Regions from separate parts of the Paenibacillus puldeungensis genome, predicted to be linked through region 3. Evidence: riboswitches for the same ligand, from Rfam matches in the RefSeq annotation. Region 3 holds a riboswitch; each other region holds the start of a gene.
What was found. A riboswitch is a leader RNA that binds a small molecule or an ion and turns the genes downstream of it on or off. The one in region 3 is predicted to bind cyclic di-AMP.
Positions count from the first base shown of each region.

Region 1: it holds a riboswitch for cyclic di-AMP, as region 3 does, so the genes downstream of both, ACFQ3W_RS19055 (APC family permease) here and ACFQ3W_RS24060 (C40 family peptidase) in region 3, are expected to answer to the same signal.
Region 2: it holds a riboswitch for cyclic di-AMP, as region 3 does, so the genes downstream of both, ACFQ3W_RS19020 (APC family permease) here and ACFQ3W_RS24060 (C40 family peptidase) in region 3, are expected to answer to the same signal.
Region 4: it holds a riboswitch for cyclic di-AMP, as region 3 does, so the genes downstream of both, ACFQ3W_RS13670 (hypothetical protein) here and ACFQ3W_RS24060 (C40 family peptidase) in region 3, are expected to answer to the same signal.

Region 1 covers NZ_JBHTLM010000016.1:35,177-38,292, reverse strand. The annotation lists gene ACFQ3W_RS19065 (TetR/AcrR family transcriptional regulator) at 1-10, shown strand, start outside; gene ACFQ3W_RS19060 (SOS response-associated peptidase) at 12-683, opposite strand; cyclic di-AMP (ydaO/yuaA leader) riboswitch at 929-1,116, shown strand; gene ACFQ3W_RS19055 (APC family permease) at 1,250-3,076, shown strand.
Region 2 covers NZ_JBHTLM010000016.1:26,848-29,963, forward strand. The annotation lists gene ACFQ3W_RS19020 (APC family permease) at 67-1,902, opposite strand; cyclic di-AMP (ydaO/yuaA leader) riboswitch at 2,029-2,187, opposite strand; gene ACFQ3W_RS19025 (FtsX-like permease family protein) at 2,444-3,116, opposite strand, start outside.
Region 3 covers NZ_JBHTLM010000029.1:21,935-25,050, forward strand. The annotation lists gene ACFQ3W_RS24055 (C40 family peptidase) at 1-280, opposite strand, end outside; cyclic di-AMP (ydaO/yuaA leader) riboswitch at 285-425, opposite strand; gene ACFQ3W_RS24060 (C40 family peptidase) at 674-1,165, opposite strand; cyclic di-AMP (ydaO/yuaA leader) riboswitch at 1,170-1,307, opposite strand; gene ACFQ3W_RS24065 (hypothetical protein) at 1,529-2,359, opposite strand; gene ACFQ3W_RS24070 (M1 family metallopeptidase) at 2,408-3,116, opposite strand, start outside.
Region 4 covers NZ_JBHTLM010000009.1:28,979-32,094, forward strand. The annotation lists gene ACFQ3W_RS13665 (ATP-binding protein) at 1-428, opposite strand, end outside; cyclic di-AMP (ydaO/yuaA leader) riboswitch at 941-1,102, shown strand; gene ACFQ3W_RS13670 (hypothetical protein) at 1,218-1,622, shown strand; gene kdpF (K(+)-transporting ATPase subunit F) at 1,749-1,826, shown strand; gene kdpA (potassium-transporting ATPase subunit KdpA) at 1,854-3,116, shown strand, end outside.

The sequences.
Region 1 (3,116 bases), on a different contig from region 3:
AATCCGATAGCTTATTTTATTTCCTCTATTAACTCTCTTGAATCGTTTCTTACATTTCCTACAGCCGATGATACGGGGTAGGCTCTCATTTTCGTAGCATCGTAGGGTTTAAGTAAACTCTTCAAGAAATGAACATCGGTATTATCTCGATTAAGCCACATCGCCTCATCATCTGGGCGAAGAATAGCGGGCATCCGGTTATGAATACCTGCCATCAGCGAATTAGGTTCGGTTGTGATGATTGTGCAGGTGGCTAATTTATTACCATTCGGGTCGCTCCATATGTCGTAGAGTCCGGCAAAGGAAAAAATACTCCCATCTTGCATCATGATCCGATAGGGCTGCTTACGCTCTACTTCCTGTTTCCATTCGTAAAAACCATCGGCTGGGATGATGCAGCGGCGCGATGCGAGCAGTTGACGGAAGGACGGCTTGTCCGCCAACGATTCCGCACGGGCATTGATCATTTTGCTACCCATGCTCTGATCCTTGGCCCACTCTGGTACAAGCCCCCAGCGAAGCTCACCTAACCGCTGGCCCATTTTGCCGGATATAACCGCAAGTACGTTCTGCATCGGAGCCACGTTATATCTTGGTTTATAGTTGATGATTTTTGAATCTTCAATGATGTAACGTAGGATTAATTCATTGATCGGCAGCGTGATCGTAAAGCGTCCGCACATATCAAAATCCCCCTTTTTGGTGATTTGCATATATTTTATACCGTAGATCCTCTCCATTCCAATTTTATTTTTTTCAGAAAATAGCACTAACCATGCAAGAAACCTCGATTCAAGGAGCAATAAGTAAATGTAAACGGTTTATGAGCGCTTAATGAATCATTTTTATCTTCCATCTCACCTACATTGCCTTTACAAACCTTAACCTGGAACGTATGATTTTATTTGCTTCTTGAAAAAATTCATAAAATTCATAATCGCTGAATTTCCGTAAGGAAAACGGGGGAACCGTATATGGAACCGGCCTAGGTTTGGGCTTGGGACTTATTTGGGGTTAATCTTGAAAAGGCGTCTGTAAATGGCACCGTGATCAAGTAGGGCGACTCTTGCCGTCCGCATCCGACAGCTAACCTCGTAAGCGTTGGTCAGGAGTGGGTTTACAACTTGTGAAATTAGGCACAGGGATACCCTGTGTTTTTTTGTGCCTAAATTTGGACTGAAGGCATTAAAATGTTTTGAAATGCTAAAGGGGAAACTAACTAAAAATAAGGATATTGGCGGTGGAATTTGTGTTTTCCTATATAAAAAGATTTCTTATCGGACGACCTTTAAAGTCGACGGAGCTTGGGGAGCAGAAGCTTACTAAAGTTAAAGCATTGGCAATTTTATCTTCGGATGCCCTGTCTTCAGTAGCATATGGACCAGAGCAGATTTTGCTGGTACTGATGACCATTGGCGCAATAGCCTATTGGTACTCAATCCCTATTGCCATCGGAGTATTAATTTTGTTGGCGGCTCTGATTTTGTCTTATCGTCAGATCATTTTTGCCTATCCACATGGCGGGGGAGCTTATGTCGTATCCAAGGAAAACCTTGGGGTACTTCCAGGTTTAATTGCAGGCGGTTCCTTGCTCGTGGACTATATTCTCACGGTAGCTGTAAGTGTATCGGCTGGAACGGACGCCATCACTTCTGCCTTTCCAAGTCTACATCCTTACAATGTCATCATTGCTGTAGCTTTTGTCGTGCTCATCACCACGCTCAATTTGCGAGGGGTTACGGAATCGGCTTCGGTTTTTGCCTTGCCCGTCTATTTGTTCATACTCGCCCTGTTTATTCTAATCGGTGTGGGGGCTTACAACATACTGACCGGACACGTCTCGCCAAGCCTTCATACATCAATCGGCACCCCGGTTGCTGGGATTAGTCTGTTCTTGTTATTGCGTGCCTTTGCATCCGGATGTACCGCTTTGACGGGGGTTGAGGCCATTTCGAATGCCATTCCTAATTTTAAAGAGCCTTCTCCTCGTAACGCAGCGAAAACGCTGATGGCCATGGGTACCATTTTGGCTTTGCTTTTCTCGGGCATAGTAATTCTTGCCTATTACTACGGAGTTGGACATCGTGAAGAAGTGACGGTGCTTTCTCAAATTGCCGAGCAAACTTTCGGACGAAACTTCATGTACTTCTTTATTCAGGGAACGACAGCCTTGATCCTTATTCTTGCCGCCAACACGGGCTATTCTGCTTTCCCGCTGCTCGCGGTTAATCTGGCCAAAGATAAGTTTGTCCCAAGAATGTTCACGGTGCGTGGTGATCGACTCGGATATTCCAATGGAATCATTTTTCTCGGACTTTTTTCGATTATATTGATCATTGTGTTTAAAGGACAGACCGAAATGCTGATACCGTTGTATGCCATTGGGGTGTTCATTCCGTTTACGTTATCCCAGACCGGCATGATGGTCAAATGGATTAAAGAAAAGCCAGAGGGCTGGGTTCACAAGCTCCTGATCAATACGACCGGTGCCTTGATCAGTTTGTTAGTCAGTGTCATGTTCTTCATCACCAAGTTTAGCAGCGTATGGCCGGTTCTCGTGTTCTTACCCATCATTATTTACTTTTTCCACCGAATTCATAAGCATTACGAGGCGATTGCCGAACAGCTGAGAGTATCGAATTCTGTACCAGCTATACCGATTGAGGGGAATGTCATTATCGTTCCTGTTGCGGGTATTACGCATGTGGTGGAAAATTCGCTCAATTATGCGAAGTCATTGTCGCCTCATCAGATTATTGCTGTGCATATTCCTTTTGAAAGAGAAGACGAAGCGATTTTTGAACAAAAGTGGGGGAATTGGCAGCCGGGTATTAGATTGGTGACGCTGTATTCTCCATATCGGAGCATCGTACAGCCACTGCTTAAATTCGTTGATATTGTGCAGAACAAGGCGAATGAATCCAACTACCAGGTTACGGTCATTATTCCTCAGTTTATACCGAAAAAAGGCTGGCACAATATCCTGCATAACCAGTCCAGCCTCTTGATCCGGGCTCACTTGCTCTACCGCAAAAACGTTATTGTGGCAACAGTGCCTTATCATTTAAGTAAATAATAGTCGGGATCCAGACCGCTCAATAAGGCGGCAAAATGTA
Region 2 (3,116 bases), on a different contig from region 3:
AACAAAGAACGCAGGCAAAAAAGCGCAAGTCTAAGGGTTTGAACCCTTGCGACTTGCGCTTTTTTTCTATTTATTCAAATGGAACGGGATCGTCGAAATCACGATATCTTTCCGGAACAGCAGCATTGTACGGATGACGACAGCGGTCTGATTGTGAAGCAGCGCATGCCACCATCTTTTTACGATAAATTGCGGGATTAGGATTGTAATCATGCCGCCTGGTTCTTTCTTATCGATGTTGTCGATATATTTCATCAGCGGCCACAATACGGTCCGGTAAGGCGATCGAAGAATAACGAGCGGGACGCTGGGGTTCCATTTCTCCCACTTTTCTCTCAGTAAAGCAGCCTGTTTGTCATCGCTGTTTACAGATATGGCTACTACATCATCCGAAATACCTCTCGCATAGGATACCGATTGAGCAACCACCTTGCTGATTCCCGAAATTGGAATAATGACTTTGGTATGCATGGCTAAAGGCTGCACACTATAATCGACCTGAAGCTGTTTGGCAATCGCACTGTAATGACGATGGATTGCATAAAACAGCAATACCAGCAGCGGAATGGCCAAGGTAACCATCCAGGCGCCCTCAGTAAACTTAGCGATAACCGTAATGACCAATACGGCTCCGGTCACCAGTGTTCCAATACCAGTAACGATTACCGTCCACTTCGTGCTAGGAATTTCTTTCTTGAGAAAAGCCCGTACCATACCAAATTGGGCAATGGTAAAGGAGAGGAATACGCCTACCGCATACAGTGGAATCATATCATGGGTATTAGCTTGATAGATCACAATGACCAGAACGGCCATCGTACTAAGCAGGAATATCCCGTTCGAAAAAACGAGCCGTGCTCCCCGAAGTGCAAGCGACCGCGGCAAAAACTTGTCTTGTGCGATAATCGAGGTGAGCTGCGGAAAGCCGGCAAAACTCGTATTCGCAGCCAAAAACAAGATGAGCGTTGTAGCGATCTGAACCAAATAATAAATCGGCCCGCGGCCCATTACATGTTCCGTTAGCTGAGACAGAATCGTCTGGTGCTCCATCGGAGCAATGCCAAACGCAAACGTCAGCAGCGTAATTCCCATAAACATCGTGCCCAAAATGACAGCCATCCAAATCATCGTGATCCCGGCATTGCGAGTTGAGGGTGAGCGAAAAGACGGAACTCCGTTGCTAATCGCTTCTACGCCGGTTAAAGCAGAGCACCCTGAAGCAAAAGCACGAAGAACAAGCAGGATCATCGCGAAAGTGCCTATATGGGTTGAACCTGATTGGGCTGAAGAGATCGATGCCGTGTGATACCCCTGCCAACCCTCATGCAAAACTTGAAAGCCTCCGACGACGAGAACGAGCAGAACAGAAAATATAAATAAATAAGTTGGATAAGCAAATACGGTGGCCGATTCGCGAATGCCGCGTAAATTAAGTACCATTAATATAAGCGTTAGAACAACAGCGATTTCTACCTTCCAATGGATCAGTGAAGGAAATGCGGCTACCAATGCCGCAACCCCGGAGCTGATACTAACGGCTACCGTCAGAACATAGTCGATCATCAGCGCTGCGCCGGAAACAAGGCTCGAAGGCGTATTCAAATGCTCTTTAGCAACGACATACGCTCCCCCGCCGGATGGAAACGAATGAACAATCTGACGATATGATAACGTGACAACTAACAGCAGCAATAGAATGCAAAGGCCGATCGGTACGGAATACGTAAGTGCAGATACACCTATCAAAGCGAGCACCAGCAAAATTTCTTCCGTTGCATAAGCCACAGAGGAAAGCGCATCCGATGAGAAAATAGCTAGTGCTTTCCACTTCGGCAATCGCTCCTGGGTCAGCTGTTTCGTACGAAGCGGAGAACCGATCAACCAGCGTTTTATGGAATTCATCATAGGTAGTACACCTTGCCTTCTCTTTCTTAAATGTAGGAAACTTTCTGAAAAAAATTACAAAAAAGGCCGCAGGAAAGTGGGAACTTCCCGCGGCCTTCTCTTAATCAAGAGACGGTAACGTTAATTCCTTCTTTCGGACGCTTACGAGGTTAGCTGACGGATTCGGGCACGAAAGCAGCCCTACGCTTTGGTGTGCAAAGCGATTCACCCCTGAAGGCAAGCGGTCGGCTTGGCCTTCCTGGTTTCCCCGTTTCTGGTTACAGAATTCAGCGATAAAGGGTTGATATTTAATTCACTTCATGAATAATACTCTTGACGAAAACCGGAGTAAAGGTTGAAAAATAGGTAATAATCCACGCAGTTCCGTCGTTTCATGTAAACGAAGCGCTTACAACGACAACGATCTTTTGTTACCTCATATTTACTGGCCTTATCGTTTATAAGGAGACTTTTACCTTGTGCCAAAAAAAGAAAGGCTGTCCAATGTCATTTTGCATGGCACCGAACAGCCCGAGATCTGAAGAACTAAAGTTATATATTATAGCGATTCTTTAATAACACGTTTGTAGAACAAGACAGATAACAACCCGAAAATCGAATACAAGGCCGTATACACCAGCATAACGATAAACATAGGGGCCCAAAGCTCCGATCCGAATAGGAACCAGCCCGATTTGACGGCAAAGTAACTATGGGAGAGACCAACAACGAGGGGAATGCCGAAGTTGAACACCTGCTTAAATTGCACGCCGCGGATTAAGTTGCCCTGTGTAAAGCCGAGCTTCCGAAGGATCGTATAGCTTGGCTTTTCCTCCTCCCCTTCGTCCATTTGTTTGAAATACAATATACACCCTGAGGTAATGAGAAAGGTCAACCCGAGGAAACCGACGACAAACATAATCATGCCCATCATCTGCTTCTGACCGGAAATAATGTCCGATTGGGAAGTATATCCTCCCTTCTGCTCAAAATTCATGTCTTTATATATTTGGTTAGCATGTTCAAGCATGTTTGAGTCCACAATATCTATCCCGACATAAGAATGAGAATTCTGTTGGATATCCGGATCCTTATCTTTGGCCAACTGTTCGAATACCTTCTCATCGACAATCGCCGTCAGCAGTCCGCCTGAAAAATACGAGGAGACCACGGGATCCTTGCTTAAACCGATCAAACGTTGCTCTATGGACTCATGCTTACCCTTAAGCTCC
Region 3 (3,116 bases):
CGCCTGCTTTCAGCTGGCTTTTGGATATTGTGGTTCCTTGCTTGAACTGGGCAGTCGATACGCGTGGGAGCTTGATCCCCATTTTACTAAACACATATCTGGTAAATCCGGAGCAATCAAATCCTGAAGTACTGGTTCCACCCCACTTGTAAGGCGTTCCATACACGGAATCGACGATACTGCTTAATGGTGTTGATGAAGCGTGCGCAGAACCGCTACCGGCTCCCATACTGAATAAAATAGCCAAACTCGTTACCGCTGCTGTCAAAGTCTTTCTCAAGATGTCAAACTCCTTCCAAGGCCTGCGAGGTTAGCTTAAGGGTTCGGTTGAAGGTTCCCTATGATCCCTCTGAAGCAAGATCAATTCACCCTGGTGTATGGTTCCCCCGTTCCCCGGGTGCGTAGGAATTCGGCAGTTTCGTGTAGTATGCACCCCAAAACGACGTCGCTAACACTAATTACAAAGTTGTTACTATTTACTCTGGTTATTTTACCAGGGTCGTCCAGAATTGACAAGGCAAAATAATATTTATGCAGAAAAAGGAAATTCTTGTCCTCGTTTCAAATATCGAAAAACCGGTTAACGTATTTTAAATAATAAAAAAATATAACGAAAAAACCCGCAGGGACGATTGTTGTAATCATCTCTACGGGCTTTATGTAGGTGTTACTTTTACTCTACGTTATCTTGATCTCCGCCGTCTGTAGCCACGTCTTCGTATTTGTCGGTACTCATAATTCTTTTAGCACCAACATAACGTTCAACGTAATACTTGTCACTGAGATTGCTGATCACTACGCCTTTCGAAGAAGAGGCATGTGCAAATTTACCATCGCCGACGAATACACCAACATGGGAAACGCCTTTGCCGGAAGTATTAAAGAATACCAGATCGCCAGCAATCAACTCATCTTTGGATACGGCAGTTCCCATTTTATATTGAGAGCCGGATTGGTGAGGAAGTTTAATACCGAGATGAGAAAATACATACTTCGTAAATCCAGAGCAGTCGAACCCGGATGTACTCGTTCCGCCGGAAACATAATCGGTACCAATTGCTGAGCTAACGACATTGTCCAATTTAGAATCCGCGAAAACGCTACCAGTTCCGATGGTGAAAAGCAAGGCAAAACTTACTGCAGCTACGGTTAAACGCTTTTTCAAGAAGTTATGCTCCTTCCAATGCCTACGAGGTTAGCTTAAGGATTCGGTTGAAGGTCCCCTATGATCCCTCTATTACGAGATCAATTCACCCAAAGTGGTTCCCCCGTTTCCCCCGGTGTAGGGAATTCGGCTCTGATTTCACACCTGAAATTAAGTATTCGACACCCAATGCTAAATTCCTGCTAAAGGTGACAAAATTAATTACAAAACTGTTACTGAATTTGTGTTGCTGTTATTGTAACAAAGCCAGGTATCTTTTGGCAATGGTTAATTTACAAGATTTTGAGACCAAAATATAACACAAGGCCCCCGCAAATTAGCGAAGGCCTTGTGTTTATTAGGATTGGAAATGATGAAAAAAAATTAACTATTTTGTGTCTTTGCTTGCCAAAGTTGATATTGAGAGGTTACTCGCCAAATTTTAAAGGTACTTCGAAAGAGAGGATAGGTCTGTTGAAGAATTAATGCGAGCATTCCGGTCCAGAACCATGAGGCCGCACCAAACAGCAGAAAGAGAAGAAGACCGAAGGCGCAAAGAAGGAGTGAAATTCCGATTCCCTCAAGAATATGCTTAAAACAGAGAATTAAAGAGTTCCAGATTCCGGATTTAAACAAATAGCCGAACTGGGCGAAAAGCAGGGACTGGCGGACTACCCAGCCATAAGTGAGCCACCCCAAAATGTATGCAAGGGCAATGAGCCATGGAGTGGCACTGCTGTTAGTGCTCAGAATTTTTGGCCAAAGGGACGTTAATCCAGGTACTACCCAAAGGGCCGGTAACAAAATCAAGACGAGCTCGATCAAGTAGAACAGTGAAACAGGTTTCCACCATTTTTTCATCCCTTGGAAGAGGGGAAGGCCGTTCGCCCGGCTCTCCGCAGGAACAAGCCCGTAGAGAATCCCGGCCTGGAAAAGAGGGGTTAGCAGCAGGCGAAGTATAGCCATCCCAATCAAAAGCCCGAGGTAAAGACGAATTTCCGGGCTGCTACTCAAATTAATCTCCCCCTCTAATAAGAACAGAATCCGGCTGAGCCCCGTTGGGGGAGGGTCTGGGTATCTTTGCAGCAGTGCTGTTACGGCGGTATCGACAAGTCGGTAAAGGAACAGTCCCCAAAGGAGCTGGTACAAGAACAGTATGATGACAGAGGGAAATTGGCTTTTTACCAAGCCCAAACCTTGACGAATATAGGTCATTTTTTTTCCTGCCCTCCTAAAAAGATTGAGCTTGCATTGAAAAGCAGATCACCATAGGAGCGTCCCGAGTAGAGCTTCAAGCAGCTTGGAGACACTCATATTGGAACGGGAACGGGTCGGCTCAGGGATCTCGGCTTTTAAGTAGTTGTTGATGTGTTTATTTTCAACGACGAGCGTATAGTTGGGATCGATCTGTACCCAAGCTACAGGTTCCTTGTACTTCAGCTTCAGCTCTACGCGGTCGTTCTCCCCGTTCCACTGCTTACGGACGCTATGCCCATCCTTGAAGGTAATGAGCAGCGGAACCTTAGGGTGAGTAGCCCCTTTACGCGAGATGATGACTTTCGATTCATAGATTTGCCCGCCCTCTTGTTGGCGAATAGGGGACACCTTGATAGCATCAACAGAGAAATCGGCCATCTTACCATCGTAGACGTATTGCGAGAAATAGGACTTCCAGCTGCGCCCCGTCGCCTGCTCGACGACACGCTGGAAATCGGACGTCGTAGGGTGCTTGAACCGATATCTGCCGCTGTAAGCAGAAAGAATCCTGTTCATTGTACTGCTTCCAACTTGCCGCTCGATATCGAGAAGAATCAATTTGCCGCGGTAATAGACGTTTTTAGCATAGTTATCCTGGCTATATTTCCAGGCATTCTGGGTCAGCGGAGCCGGCGAGGAGATCAGGGCCGCCTGGATTGGCAGATTCGGGGCTAATCCGAACTCCTGCTCCATCAACTTATCTTCAGCGTAGGAG
Region 4 (3,116 bases), on a different contig from region 3:
AAGGAGTGAATGTCTGTAATATTGCTCATCTGCTGGCTGAGCTCATAAAGTACGGCTGTGTGCGCCTCCCTCTGCTTGGAGTAGAGCAGTTGCCGTTTCAGCTTTACCGCCAGGCTGGCCGTTAACGTGGCGACTGCCAAATAAACGCCGAATGAAATTAAATAGCGCAAGTCCGTTATACCGAAACTCAGAAAGGGAGAAACGAAGAAGAAATCGAAAGCCAGAACCCCCAAAACGGCTGCGTACAAAGCAGGACGTAGTCCCCAAAAGGCGGCGCTTAGAAGTACAGGTAGCAAAAAAAGAAGCGCTACATTGACTAAATCAAAAGCAAGACCGAATGGATGCATTGCGACGGTCATGCAAGCGATGAGCAGTGTGATGCTTACATAAGGCATCCAGATCGTTTTCAGCTTGTGCATTTTGTGCATTTTTACCCCTTCCTGTCTGTCATGTATCCGTTCCTACTATAAGTTTAGGGTAATGTAAAAAAGAAATAAAATAAACCGGTTATAGGTGTAAAAATTCCATAAAAATGCGTGAAAAGTCCTATAATCATGAGTATTTGAGAGAAAATTGAAGATTCTCCGTTTTGATAACGCTAACTTAATCTTAATATTCCATATTTCAACGAATATTCGAACTGTGACGTTTTACAAAAAAAATTCCGAAGAGTAAGATACGGTCCATGAGTTGAATTGCTATTCGATTCTGAATTGGGGTGCCGATCAAAAACGGGGGAGTAAACGGACTGAAAGCTTGTGTGTGAGAGCAAGTTGATCAGAACTGTTTGGGACGGATTTCTTCGCTCATGAATCATTTAAACCGAAGATAGGGCGTCTCTCACCGCCCGAAGCCGTCAGCTAACCCGCAGGCGAAACGAAGCATGTTTTTTTGAGGGAGAGGATGAATCAACCGCTTGTAATTGATTTTTATAAATAATGATTTATAAACGCTGAGTCCTTGATGTTAAGGAACGGGGGAACCAATGGAAGCCGCAATCGGCTTCATGGGGTGAATCACCAGGCACTTTCGGTGCAGGGTGTAGGGCGACTCTCACGCCCGAATCCGTCAGCTAACCTCGTAAGCGTATTGGAGAGGCAACATTTGTCGCGAGCCGATCAGGATGACTGCGTCATGATCAAGAAGCCGCGGAAAAGGTTCCTCTTTTCCAAAGCTTCTTTTTTGTTGCCTTTTTCCTTGATTAGGAGGAGGAGCGCATGGAGAAAAGCCGTATTTTAGTGGCCGCTTCAAATAAAGCGGGGAGAAACTTCATTCGGTTGCTTATGCATCAAAACGTTCCGGTAGCAGCCTTAACCAATAACAAAAGGGAAGAAAAGCTGCTGAGGGAAATCGGAGTAAATGAGATTTTGCGTGTAAGTACTACCCGTAATAAGGCAGGGGAGATGCCTGTATTTCCGATCGGGCGAGTTTTCATTTTTGAGTCCAGTCTACCGTTGAGCTGCCAGTATTTGCAGTTTGTTGCCCGGTTTTCCTGCAAAGCGACAACTGTTGTGACGACCACGTGGCATCCCGAGGCGATTTATAAAAAACTCGGTGCTTCCTATGTGGTATACACAAAAAACGGGGAAGTCGGGTTTCTACTCAGCGATCTGACTGATTAACTATTGGAGGAGTGTCGTGATGCTGGATATTGGGATGATACTAACGTTGACCGCAGCCTTCGCGCTTGTGATCGGGTTTGTCGTTTGGTGCGGAAGAACGATAGAGGATGCGGGAGGCGAACGCGAATGACAATCGTGTTGATTTTCACGCTTGCATTGCTGATCTACCTGATCTATGCCTTGCTTCATCCGGAAAAGTTTTAATGAGTTTTTTTAGTGGGAGGAACGGTCATGGATATATTTCAAATTGTAATTGTGATCGGCATCTTGATGCTGATTGCCAAACCGCTCGGGAATTATTTGTATCACGTCTTCTCTAACGAACCTAATCGTACGGATAAAATATTTGGGTGGGCCGAGAAGCCTATCTATGCGATCATCGGGTTGAAGAATCGCGCGGGCATGAGCTGGAAGCGGTACGCGGTTAGCTTTATCGCAACCAACTTCGTACTCGTCGCGGTAAGTTACTTGCTGCTGCGGGTGCAGAGCGGCTTGCCGCTTAATCCGAACGATACCGGCAATATGGAGCCAACGCTGGTGCTGAACACGGTTATAAGCTTCATTACGAACACAAACCTGCAGCATTACAGCGGCGAGACAGGGCTGACCTATTTCACTCAAATGGCCGTGATCATGATGATGATGTTTACGTCAGCAGCTACCGGCTTCTCGGTAGCGGTCGCGTTTGTCCGGGGCATTACAAGCAAGGGCAAGACGCTGGGTAACTTCTTTGAGGATTTCGTCAAGGCGCATACGCGGATTTTTTTTCCGCTGGCGGTGATCGTCACGCTCGTGCTGGTCGCGCTGCAGGTACCGCAGACGCTTGATCCTACGCTGACGGTAACGACGCTGCAGGGTACGACGCAGCATATCGCCATCGGGCCTATCGCCTCGCTGGAGTCGATCAAGCATTTGGGTACCAACGGCGGCGGCTTCATGGGTGCCAACTCGGCGCATCCGTTTGAGAATCCGAGCCCGCTGACCAATGTGATCGAGATCCTGTCGATGTGGTCGTTGCCCGCGGCGCTGCCTTTTATGTACGGCAGATTCGCAAAGAGCCGCAAGCAGGGGTGGGTTATATTCTCGGCGATGATGGTTTTGTTCCTCGTATTCCTTACCGTTGTCTATACAGCCGAGAAGAGCGGCAATCCGGCGCTGAACGCGTTTGGTATCGATGCTTCACAGGGCAGCATGGAGGGGAAAGAGGTACGCTTCGGCATTGCCCAATCTGCGCTGTTCACTACCGTGACGACGGCAGCGACGACCGGCACGGTCAACAATATGCACGATACGCTGACCCCGCTCGGCGGTCTGGTGCCGCTGGCGGAGATGATGCTGAACGTCGTATTCGGCGGAAAAGGCGTCGGACTGGTCAATATGCTGATGTATGCCATACTCGCCGTATTCATCTGCGGACTGATGGTCGGCCGCACGCCGGAGTTCCTTGGCCGCAAGATTGAGCCGCGTGAGATGAAGCTGATCGCGATTGCGATT